DNA from 4 places in the Marinobacter sp. KM021 genome. Region 1 is predicted to be linked to each of the others. Evidence: predicted binding sites of a transcription regulator. Region 1 holds the regulator's gene; each other region holds the start of a gene.
The links. The regulator sigma-54, encoded in region 1, starts transcription at its own class of promoters, with help from an activator protein. The targets are predictions, from matches to a motif close to ANTGGCATNNANNTTGCTNT.
Positions count from the first base shown of each region.

Region 2: flgB (flagellar basal body rod protein FlgB) is a predicted target of sigma-54. The motif match lies at 1,495-1,514, and genes of this name have one in related genera.
Region 3: RVM24_RS04725 (PEP-CTERM sorting domain-containing protein) is a predicted target of sigma-54. The motif match lies at 1,750-1,769, and genes of this name have one in related genera.
Region 4: RVM24_RS02330 (sigma 54-interacting transcriptional regulator) is a predicted target of sigma-54. The motif match lies at 1,416-1,435, and genes of this name have one in related genera.

Region 1 covers NZ_CP136129.1:2,171,760-2,174,731, forward strand. Annotated here, with positions in the region: gene lptB (LPS export ABC transporter ATP-binding protein) at 1-112, shown strand, start outside; gene RVM24_RS10210 (RNA polymerase factor sigma-54) at 302-1,831, shown strand; gene hpf (ribosome hibernation promoting factor) at 1,905-2,207, shown strand; gene ptsN (PTS IIA-like nitrogen regulatory protein PtsN) at 2,306-2,773, shown strand; gene rapZ (RNase adapter RapZ) at 2,814-2,972, shown strand, end outside.
Region 2 covers NZ_CP136129.1:1,475,951-1,478,922, forward strand. Annotated here, with positions in the region: gene RVM24_RS06925 (flagellar hook assembly protein FlgD) at 1-523, opposite strand, end outside; gene flgC (flagellar basal body rod protein FlgC) at 541-993, opposite strand; gene flgB (flagellar basal body rod protein FlgB) at 1,026-1,424, opposite strand; gene RVM24_RS06940 (nitroreductase family protein) at 1,659-2,234, opposite strand; gene RVM24_RS06945 (adenylate/guanylate cyclase domain-containing protein) at 2,457-2,972, shown strand, end outside.
Region 3 covers NZ_CP136129.1:1,002,918-1,005,889, reverse strand. Annotated here, with positions in the region: gene RVM24_RS04730 (PA14 domain-containing protein) at 1-1,674, shown strand, start outside; gene RVM24_RS04725 (PEP-CTERM sorting domain-containing protein) at 1,820-2,497, shown strand; gene RVM24_RS04720 (glycosyltransferase) at 2,565-2,972, shown strand, end outside.
Region 4 covers NZ_CP136129.1:471,923-474,894, forward strand. Annotated here, with positions in the region: gene RVM24_RS02330 (sigma 54-interacting transcriptional regulator) at 1-1,384, opposite strand, end outside; gene RVM24_RS02335 (ABC transporter substrate-binding protein) at 1,688-2,972, shown strand, end outside.

The DNA of each region.
Region 1 (2,972 bases):
AAACGCCTACATTGTCTCCGGCGGCCATATCATCGCCTCCGGCAATGCGGAAGCCATCCTGGCCAACCAGCAGGTCAAGGAAGTCTACCTGGGTGATGAGTTCCACCTGTGAGCGGAAGAAAACCCCTCGACGACCGAGGTCTGATTGTTTTGATGATCTGTAGCAAGTAAACTCGGCAAAGAACTTGCTTATACTGATACCAGTGAGCGGCAAGTAACCAGCGTATAACAATTTTTTTGCCTGACAGCAGGCAACGTCACTACCGGGACACCCTTGATTTATGGATCTTGAGCCATGGTTATGAAAGCCTCATTACAGCTTAAGATGGGCCAGAGTCTGACCATGACGCCCCAGCTGCAACAGGCCATTCGCCTGCTTCAGCTTTCCACCCTCGACCTCCAGCAGGAAATCCAGCAGGCACTGGAATCCAACCCCATGCTGGAAACCTCCGAGGATGACGATCAGTCTGACACCCCCGATACGGATGACGATACCTGGGACGAACATAAAGACCGGGATTCCGACCACGATGAACCAGCCACCGAGGCTGCCTCTGACTGGGATGAAAACGAAAATGGCCCGGACTGGGCTTCCGAAAACGACATCCCGGATAACATCCCCGACGACCTGCCCGTAGACACCGCCTGGGACGATATCTACCAGTCTGCACCGGCGCCAGCCAGCAAAGGGGACGACGAGAACGAATCGGATTTCGAAACCCGCAATTCACCGGCCGAAACCCTTCAGGACCACCTGGAATGGCAGCTCAACCTGACCCCCATGAGCGAGCGTGACCAGGCAATCGCCCACGCCCTGATGGACGCTGTGGATGAGCGCGGTTACCTGACCTCACCGATTGAGGAAATCCATTCCGGCCTGCAGGACGAAACCGAAGAAGACCCCCTGGAACTGGACGAAGTGGAAGCGGTTCTGCACCGACTCCAACACTTCGACCCGCCCGGCGTGTTCGCCAGAGACCTGCAGGAATGCCTGCTGATTCAGCTCAACCAGTTACCGCCAGACACTCCCTGGCTTCGCCAGGCGCGCCTGGTGGTTACCCAGTTCCTGCATCTTCTGGGCAACCGGGATTACGCCCAACTGCTGCGCCGCAGCCGGTTGAAGGAAGACCAGCTCAGAGACGTGCTGGCCCTGATTACCAGCCTGAACCCAAGGCCGGGCGATGTTATTGACCGAGCTGAACCAGACTACGTCATTCCAGACGTGATCGTAAGGAAGCATGAGGGCCGGTGGCGTGTGGAATTGAATCCGGAGATTGCCCCTCGTATTCGGGTTAACGCCAGTTATGCGTCACTTATCCGCCGGGCCGACAGCAGTGCCGACAATACCTACCTGCGGGATCAGTTGCAGGAAGCCAAGTGGTTCATCAAAAGTCTGCAAAGCCGAAATGAAACCCTTCTGAAAGTGGCGACCCGAATCGTTGAACACCAGCAAGGCTTTCTGGACCACGGCGAGGAGGCCATGAAGCCGTTGATCCTGTCTGACATCGCTCAGGCGGTGGAAATGCACGAGTCCACCATTTCCCGGGTGACCACACAAAAATACATGCACACGCCCCGGGGCATCTTTGAGCTCAAGTACTTTTTCTCCAGCCACGTCAGTACCGCCGAGGGAGGCGAATGTTCCTCCACGGCAATTCGTGCGATGATCAAAAAACTGATTTCAGAAGAAACTCCAAAAAAGCCGTTGAGCGATAGCAAGATTGCAGCCATGCTTGGAGATCAGGGCATCAATGTGGCCCGGCGCACCGTTGCCAAATACCGGGAGGCCATGCACATCCCTCCCTCGAACGAGCGCAAACGACTGGTTTAATATTTTGCCAGTGCATGAAGCACTGGCCCTCAGCCCGGTGGTAACACCGGCATGATGACAACAGGAGACGCCTATGCAACTCAACATTTCAGGCCATCACGTAGAACTGACCCCTGCACTGAAGGATTACGTCAACACCAAGTTCGAGAAGCTGGAGCGTCACTTTGACCACATCAGTAACTGTCAGGTGACGCTGGAAGTTGAGAAGGTACGTCAGATGGCCGAAGCCACCCTGCATGTTATCGGTGGCGAGATCCACGCAAAGGCAGAAAATGAGGATATGTACGCGGCTATTGACGCGCTGGTAGACAAGCTGGACCGCCAGATCCTCAAGCACAAAGAAAAGAACGTAGACCGGATGCACGGTAACGGCTGAGCACGCGTTCCGCGCCAGTCTACCGGGTGTTTCAATGAAGCGAGCTGCGGCGGGGCTTACCGGCCGCAGCCTTTTTTTTACGGAATCCAAGTCGATCCATGAGCGAATCATCCCTGACTATCGACAACATTCTGGCTCCTGCACTGACGCTGTGCCGGGTGCCAGCCTCCAGTAAAAAGCGGGTGCTGGAAACTATCGCAGAGCAGATTCATCATCAGGATGAAACCCTCAGCGATACCGAAATTTTCAGCAATCTGGTTTCTCGCGAGCGGCTTGGCAGCACAGGTATTGGCCAGGGCATCGCCATACCCCATTGCCGTCTTGAAGGGCTTGACCGGGTTATTGGCGTACTAATGACCCTGGAGGAGAGTATCGATTTCGACTCCATCGACAATCAGCCGGTAGACCTGGTGTTTGCCCTGATCGTACCCAAAGAAGCCACCAGCGAACATCTTGAACTGCTCAGCCAACTGGCGGAGAAATTCAACGATAACGGTTTCTGCGAACAGCTTCGCCAATGTCAGGATGCCAGTTCGCTTTACCAGCGTATGACCGCGGCATCCTGATAAGCAGTAGCACCAACAGAAGCAGGCAGGAGCGTCCATCATGAAACTGATCATCGTCAGTGGCCGATCCGGGTCCGGTAAGAGTACCGCGTTGCATGTGCTCGAAGATCTGGGTTTTTATTGCATTGATAACCTTCCCATCGGACTGCTGTTCCCGCTGACCCGGGAAGCGGCGCAACAGGAAACGCCGGGGCGGCTC
Region 2 (2,972 bases), 700 kb from region 1:
CAATCTGGTACGGCCCAGGCGGCAAAGGATTGCCGTTGCCGTCCTCGCCGTCCCAGCGGAACGACACCACACCGGCCTGGCTGCTGCCCATATCAATCTGGCGAACCAGCTCACCACTCTGGTTCATTACCGACAAGCGCAGCCCACCGGTAGATGCTGGCACTTCGATGGTTCCGGTAATCTCGCCATCATTACCCAAAATTCCCACATTGGAAGGCGCAAGAACGGTCTTGCCAACCATTGCAGACGCCTGCAGCGCCTGGCTGGAACGGAACTGTCCGGCCACATCCTCAACGGTACTCGACAGGTTCTGCATTTCTTCCAGAGAGCTGAACTGCGCCAGCTGAGCGATGAAATCACCGTTGTCCTGAGGGTCAAGCGGGTTCTGGTTCTTCAACTGGGCAAGCATCAGCTCCATGAAAGCATCTTTGCCAAGCTCGCTGCCGCCACGGGCTTTGTCGTCCTGCTTGATCTGATACTGGCTCAGTACGTCTGAGGCCGATGCGGAATTCACTGCACTCATGACTCACTCCTCACTATTTACTGCTGACCCAGCGTCAGGATTCGTTGCATCATGGACTTGGCAGTGTTCATGACGTCCACATTCATCTGGAAGCTGCGGGAGGAAGACATCATGTCTGCCATTTCCTCAACCACATTCACATTCGGGTAGAACACGTAACCGTCTTCATTGGCAGCGGGATGGTTGGGCTCGTAGCGCATCTGCAACTCTGCATCGCTCTCCAGGATTCCCTCAACCCGTACACCGGCACCGGGGCCGTCGTCCAGGCTGGTGCCGAAGCCCTGCTGTTGATCCGGGTTCAGCATGGCCTGCTGAATGGCGGCGAAGACTGGTTTGCGTGCCCTGTAAGCATTCTCGGTGCTGGAACTGGCAGTCTCGGCGTTCGCAATGTTGGAAGCCGTGGTATTCAGCCGCAGGGATTGTGCGGTCATGCCGGAACCGGCGATGTCAAAAATGTTGCCCAGTGACATGGCAATCTCCTCAAATCGTAAATGACTGCGGCTTACTCACCCTTCAGGGCTTTGGTCAATCCGGAAAACTTGCTGCTCAGAAACTGGAAGCTGGCCTGATAGTCCATGGCATTGCGCATGAAGCGGCTCTGCTCTTCCTGGGCATCCACGGTATTACCATCGACAGACGGCTGGTGCGGATTGCGGTAAAGCAACTCGCCGTCACTGCCGGGGCTGGAGGTGTCCATGTGGCCTTGGTGAGTGGTCGCCATTTGCAGACCACTGACCGACTCCTGGGCTTTCTGCATCATCGCCCTGAAATCGATATCCCGTGCCTTGTAGCCCGGGGTATCGGCATTGGCCAGGTTGTTGGCGAGTACTTCCGCACGCTGCACCCGGGCCTGAAGTGCGTGCTCGTGAATACCCAATGCCTTATCAAATGTAATTGCCATGACTGCCTCCGGAATTCTGCACCGGCACCGCTTGAACGGCGGCTTGCCGGATTTGCGTTCTGGAAGAGTCAAAGCAAAGGTGGTGCCAGTTTTCGAGAGTGCTTGGGCGCCAGGGCTTCTGGAGGGATGCGATCAGATTTTGAGCGGCAACGGAGAAGGGTTCAGAGCAAAGGCGGCAAACCATTTCCCTTGGCGGTTAAACGGATTGCCGCTATCAAAACATCAGCGGGAAGCTCACCAACTTTCCTGGCGCCCGGGCCCACGCCAGACCTTTACAAAATCCCCGGTAGCCGGGCGTGGCACTGAAGGTTTCTCAACCGACACCGTACCGGTATACAGGAAGCCGACGACCGTTTCCCCGGGCTCTAAACCCAACCCTTCAAGCACATCGGGATGGTAGGCCACACCCCCGGTACGCCACATCACGCCAAAACCAGCATCCTGCAGGGCAAGGCCGAGAAAGCTCATGCCCGATGCGGCAGACATAAGCTGTTCGACCTCCGGCACTTTCGGGTGGGATTTGGGCGTTGCGATTCCTACGATCACCATCGGTGCCCGCAGCGGCGCCCGCCGGGCTTTCTCGATTTCCTGCTCACTGGCGCTATCAGGACATGCCTTGGCGAACAGGTCTCCCAGGGCCTGCCGGGCATCCCCTTCCACCACAAGATAGCGCCATGGCCTCAGTAAGGCATGGTCCGGTGCCCTGGCGGCACACTGAAGGGCCACATCAACTATACTCCGCGGCGGTGCCGGGTCTTCTAATCGGGGTTCGGATGCTCTTTCGAGTAAAAATCGGGTTACAGACGTCATACTGGCTCACAGTCAAGATGGCTGTATCTGTTGCCCTAAGGGCAAAGATGCCTCAGCGAATTGTGGGTTATACGTAATACTGTTAACCTTTAGTAGTAACTACACATAGAAAAATAACCACCAACAACGATAACGTGTTCGGCGGCATACAATGAGTGACCAACAAGCTTTTCGCAACTGCAGGGCCCTGTATTCCTGCCACCGGGAAGACTCGGTTCTGACATGATGAGCGCACAGGCCGATTTGCGCAATGTCGCCAGCAGCGCGGGTAAACTCGCTTCCGCGGACATCCACGACCACACCGTGGCCATTCCGCCCATGCCGGATTATAACGGCCGAATCATCGCCTACACCGCAACGGCAGCGATTATTGTCGCCGGAATCCTCCAGGGCGTGTTTCAGCAATGGTTGCTGTGGTTTGTGGCCGGCGCACTTACCTGGCCGCACATCGCCCATTTGCTGACCAGGCGTACGTTTCTTCGCCGCTCACCACGAATCCGGCAGAAGATGCTGTTTCTGGACTGTGTTATTGGTGGCACCTTCATCGGCCTTATCGGCCTGATTGCCATTCCCTCGGTGTCCATATTGTTAATGCTGATGTTCAGTTGCCTGATTGTGGGCGGTATCCGCCAGTGGCTGTTCGGCACCGTACTCATGATCGCCTCACTTGCGGCGTCTGCAGCTACCTTTGGCGTTGCCGACAGCCTGCAATCGCCACTGCTGACCAGCATCCTGGCC
Region 3 (2,972 bases), 1.2 Mb from region 1:
TTAGAACCCCCCGCAACGGGTGAATACACCTTCTACATTGCAGGTGACGACGAAACTCAACTCTGGCTCTCCCCTTCGCAGTCTCCGGAAGATATCGTTCGAATCGCCTCAACCATGGCGACCCCGCTCGATAATTTCACTCGCTACAGCTCGCAAACCTCAGGCATTCATTACCTCGAAGCCGGACAAAAATACTATTTCGAGCTGAGGCACAAAGAAGGCGGCTGGGATGACCACTTTACCGTGGCCTGGTCCGGACCCGGGCTGAATCAACAGGTGATCGATGGCCCTTTCCTGCACAGTTTTGCGCAGACAACCCCGGGCACCCAACCGGAACTGACCACCGAAGAAGCCTATGAACTCGGCTACCGTCTCGGATTTTTCGATGGTGAAAAGGGCTTGTCGTATAACGCCCAATATCCACCGCTGGATGAAGATGGTGATGGCCTCTACGACAACTGGGAAATCTATTACGGCCTGGATCCGACAGACCCGACGGATGCGATGTCAGATACCGACGGAGACCTGCTTACAGCACTGGATGAATTCTGGGCGCGCACAGATCCCAACCTTGCAGATACCGACGGCGATGGCATTCCCGATGGTTACGAATACGCTTACGGCCTTGATCCCACAGACCCAACCGATGCCTCGCGAGACCTGGATGGAGACGGATACTCCGTACTCGAGGAATACCTGGCGGGCACAAACCCACTGGATCCTGAGGATTTCCCTGCACCTGAAGCAACCTACCAGCCAGGATACGTTGGCCAGTATTTCACAGGCGTAAACTTTGACAGCTTTGTTTACACCCAGCGAGACACCGCCATTAATTTCAACTGGGGAAGTGGCAGCCCGTCTGCCAATATGCCCAATAATAATTTCAGTATTCGGTGGCAGGGCTGGTTTACTCCACCGCACACGGAAGGCACGCGCGAATACACGTTTGCCACAAGAACGGATGACGGTGTTCGCCTTTTCCTTGATGGCAATCTGGTTATCAATCAGTGGAAAAACCAATCCGCCACCACCTATACCAGTACAGCCAGCCTTCCGGCCGAGATACCCGTAGCGGTTACTATGGAATATTTCGAATCAGGATGGGACGCCTCTGCGAGCCTGGTGATATCCGATACAGCCACCGGGCAAAGTCTTAACCCGGAAAACGTGGTGCAAGCCCTCTCTCTTGATAGCACCTCCAGCGACAGCTCACTCAACGACGGCATAGACGACCTGTACAAGCTCCGATACGGCTTACCGCTGCTACAACCTGTCGCCGATCAAGTCTTTAATGACAGCGGTATTACCGTGTTGCAGGCTTACCAGTCAGGACTTCACCCGTACACACTTGAGACCGTATCTGAACCGGATGCGCCGGTAACCAGCGAACCATCTGATAATGGCGCCAGCGCGGGCAGTGTCACGCTATCCTGGACCCCGCCCCTTACACGCGTAGACGGCAGCAGTATCTCACTCAGCGAAATCTCCGGGTATTTGATCAACTACGGCCAAGCGCCAACAAACATGCCCCAGATCCTGGAGGTTCCAGCGGGCACAACTGAAGCAAGGATAGAAGGGCTCTCCTCGGGAGATTGGTACTTCACTATAAGGGTGATTGACACCAACGGACTGAGTAGCGAACCGTCAGATCCGGTTCAGTACAGTGTGCAGTAAAAGACAGATCGTCGAATTAATTTACATCGCCCAGATTAAAGAAATAATTAATGCATTAAAATCAATGAGTTAAAATCTGGCACGCTATCTGCTTTGGTTAAAGGGTGTTGTAAAAATTCGACCACTCACTGGAGGAGTGACTCAAATGAACAAACTTACACAAGGCATCGCACTGGCAGCCGCAGTTGGTTTTTCCGGTTTCGCACAGGCAGCCTACATTGACGCCGTTGCCAACGGAAATGCCCCCGGCGCAGCCGCCGAGCAAACCGTACCCGGCGATAACGATTACGCAACCCGCGTTGCCGGCACCTGGACTGCTGACGCCCCGCTATATAGCGTTGGTGACTCAGTGTTGTTCGGGCACAACCTCACCTCAACCTCAGCAGATCCGTTCAAGCTGACCTTTACCTACCTCGGTAAAGAAGCCTCTGACAACAACCAGTTCTACTGGGGTAACACCTTGGTATTCGATACCAACAGCACCCCTGACGATACTTTCAGCACTGTTTTCACTGGTGGCCTCGGAGCCCTTCTGGACTTCAAATTCACCATCCAAACCGGTCTGGACATTGTGAACGACGCCAACAACGGTGGCCAGTTCAGAACTGCTAGCCCGAGTTCCAGCACCAACTTCAACCTGTTCTTTGTTGAAGAAGATTACTTTATCATCAGTCTGGATGACGGCTACATCGGCGACGACAACCACGATGACATGGTTATTGCGGTTCGCGCCTCCAAAGTCCCTGAGCCCGGCACCCTGGCTCTGTTGGGCCTCGGCCTGGCCGGTATCGCAGTGCGTATGAAGGGCCGTAAAAAAGCCTGACATGCAACTCTGTGCTACGCTTTAAAGCCCTGCCTTTGCAGGGCTTTTCTCTTTCTGGTGGTGACCCATGGACATACTCATCGTATACGCTAGCAGTGGGCGCGGGTTAGCAAAGGATGCTGACATTCTCCAGTCGGCGATAACATCCATGGGCCATGCTTGTCAGGTAGAACATTTGCCACCAACACCGGAATGGCAAAGCCGGCTATCCCACTACCGGTATCGACTGCTAAGCCGATATCTGCCAAGTAGTGTCGGCAATCTTTACTACACCACTCGCGCAGCCATCGCGAGAACACCGCCACGTCAGGCCAGAGCGGATCTGGTCATCCACCTGGAAAACATCAGGCTATCTTATCTCAACCGTGGCAAATCCCACTGGTTGATCCCCAATCAGGAATGGTTTATTGAGTCACGCCTGCCTTACCTTCGGTTTGTTGACCGTATTCAATGTAAAACCCGACACGCTGTTGAA
Region 4 (2,972 bases), 1.7 Mb from region 1:
TCTCCTGCACCTCCGATTTTAGATCCCGGTTGGTGGCGGCAATCACTCTTACATCGACGGCGCGAGTCTTGTTCTCACCCACGCGTTCGAACTGCTGATCCTGAAGCACCCGCAACAGCTTGCCCTGCAATTCCAAAGGGATTTCACCCACTTCATCCAGAAACAGGGTGCCGCCGTCGGCCAGTTCGAATCGGCCGATTCTGTCGTTCACGGCGCCGGTGAAGGCGCCTTTGATGTGGCCGAAGAACTCGCTCTCAAACAGGTCTTTTGGAATTGCGGCGCAGTTTACCCGGATCAGCGGGCGGTCGCGTCGGGTGCTGGCCTGGTGAATGGCGCGGGCAATCAACTCTTTGCCGGTGCCGGATTCGCCAGTGATCAGAACGTTGGCGTCTGTCGGGGCTACCATGCCGATGCGCCGCACGATGGCCTTGATGGCGTCGCTCTGGCCGAGGATTTCGTGGAAGTGGAACTCCGCACTGAGTTCTTCCTGCAGGTAGGCGTTTTCCATTTCCAGCCGGCGTTTCAGGCTTTCGACTTCTTCCAGTGCTGACTGCAGTTCCTTCTGGGCTTGCAACCTTGCGGAGATGTCCCGGAAAACCACCACCGCACCCACCGGGTGGCCGTTGTCCATGATCGGGGTGCTGGTGTATTCCACCGGAAACCCGGTGCCGTCTTTGCGCCAGAACCAGTCGTCGCCAACGCGCTTGATGCTGCCATCCCGGAAAGCGCCGTAAATGGGGCATTCTTTCAGTGGGAACAGGCTGCCGTCTTCGTGGGAGTGATGCACAACCCGGTGTATTACCCGCCCCATAAGTTCATCCATTCGCCAGCCCAGCATGCGCTCGGCGGCAGGGTTGGCGAAGGTGGTGCGGCCTTCGGCGTCTACCCCGTAAATGCCTTCGCCCACGGCGTGGAGAATCAGCTGGTTCTCCCGCTCCATATCCTTGAACAGTTCTTCCACTCGCCGCCACTCCAGCAAACCGCCCCGGTGGTAGTGATTGGCTTCGTGGCGTTCGCGCAGGGTTCTCAGTTGTCGCCGGTCACGCAGCAGCAGTAACAGGGTTTGCGCTTCGGCTTCTCCCACGCAGGAAGAAGAAATTTCCAGTTCAACCGTGTGGCCGTCCCGGTGTTTCAGGTGGAAGTCACGGCTCCAGCTGTGGCTGCGAAAGAGGGTTTCTTCGGTGAAATTGATCAGCTGGGGCCGCTGGTCAGCAAACAGCTGGGTACATGCCATGCTGGCAATGGATTGTCTGTCGGTGCCCGCCATTCGCGCCATGGCGCTGTTGGCAGCGAGGATCAGGTCCTGGCCCGCATCCACCAGAAGGGCAGCCTCTGGTAGGTGGTTGATCCATTGGTGTGTTTCGATGCGTTCGGGCTGGTTCATGCCGGGCTTCCGCTTGAGTGACGGTAAAACCCAAACAAAGCCTATGCCAACTACGAAAAATCGAAGCGCTCGCTACGAGAAATCGTGGTTTACGAAATATCGTAGTTCGCCGGGTTAGCATTCGTTTGTATTAAACCCCATAAAAACAATGAGGTAGAGGTTTTCATAAAGTTGGCACGAACCCCGCAATAGTCATCTCAGAACGTGCTGTTTGCCAAGGCCAAATTCTGGCCGGGCAGAACCAGAGTCTTAGTTGCACCGCAAGAGTGCAAAAAAACTATCTGAGAGTAGGGAGAGTGCACCATGACAACCAAAAGCCTTGGAAACCCGTTTGACGGCGACCAGTCACTTATCCACGCGAAAACCTGTGGTTGCCCGGAATGTAAGCCTGGTGACAGCCTGCCGTCTGTATCGCTGAACCTTCGACAGACAGGGGGCGAGCAAGCCACAGGCTCTGCGGCCGGGATGGATTCCGAAGCCATGATGGACCGTGCCATCGAAAGCGCTGTGGTGCGCTCCGTGTTCGGCCATAACGATCACAGCCGCCGCAGCTTTATGAAGATGATGGGGGCAGGGACCGCAGCCGCTTTGCTGGGCTCCGTGTTCCCCATGGACAAAGCCAAGGCGGCGGTGAAGGAGTCGCTCGGCAAGCTGGAGAAAACCAAGCTGAACGTTGGCTTTGTGCCGATCACCTGTGCCACGCCCATCATTATGGCCGCTCCGATGGGGTTTTATGAGCGCTATGGCCTGGATGTTACCGTCACCAAAACGGCCGGTTGGGCCGTGGCTCGGGACAAGTCTCTGGCGGGTGAATACGACGCCTCACACATGCTCACTCCCATGCCCCTGGCCATGACCATGGGCGCCGGTTCCACGCCGGAGCCGTTCATCATGCCGGCGGTGGAGAACATCAATGGCCAGGCCATCGTGCTGCACGTGGATCACATGGACAAGCGTGACCCAAAGCAATGGAAGGGCTTCAAGTTTGGTGTGCCGTTTGAATACTCCATGCACAACTTCCTGTTGCGCTATTACCTGGCTGAAAACGGCATTGATCCGGATAAAGACGTTCAGATCCGGGTGGTTCCGCCACCTGAGATGGTCGCCAACCTGCGCGCCGGCAACCTGGATGGCTACTTGTCACCAGACCCGTTCAACCAGCGTGCCGTCTGGGAAAAAGTCGGCTTCATTCACATGCTCACCAAAGATATCTGGGAAGGGCACCCATGCTGCGCCTTCGCCTGCAGCCAGAAGTTTGCCAGCCAGAATCCGAATACCTACGGCGCTCTGCTGCGCGCCATCATCGACGCCACCCAGTACTCCAATGAGCCTGAAAATCGCAAAGAGATCGCCGAGGCCATTGCCCCGCGGAACTACCTGAACCAGCCGGTACCGGTGATCCAGCAAGTGCTGACAGGCCGCTACGCCGATGGCCTGGGCGAGGTGCAGAACGTGCCCGACCGCATCGATTTCGACCCGTTCCCGTGGCATTCCATGGGCGTGTGGATTCTGACCCAGATGAAACGCTGGGGATACATTGAGGGCGATGTGGATTACAAGGGCATCGCTGAGCAGGTCTACCTGGCGG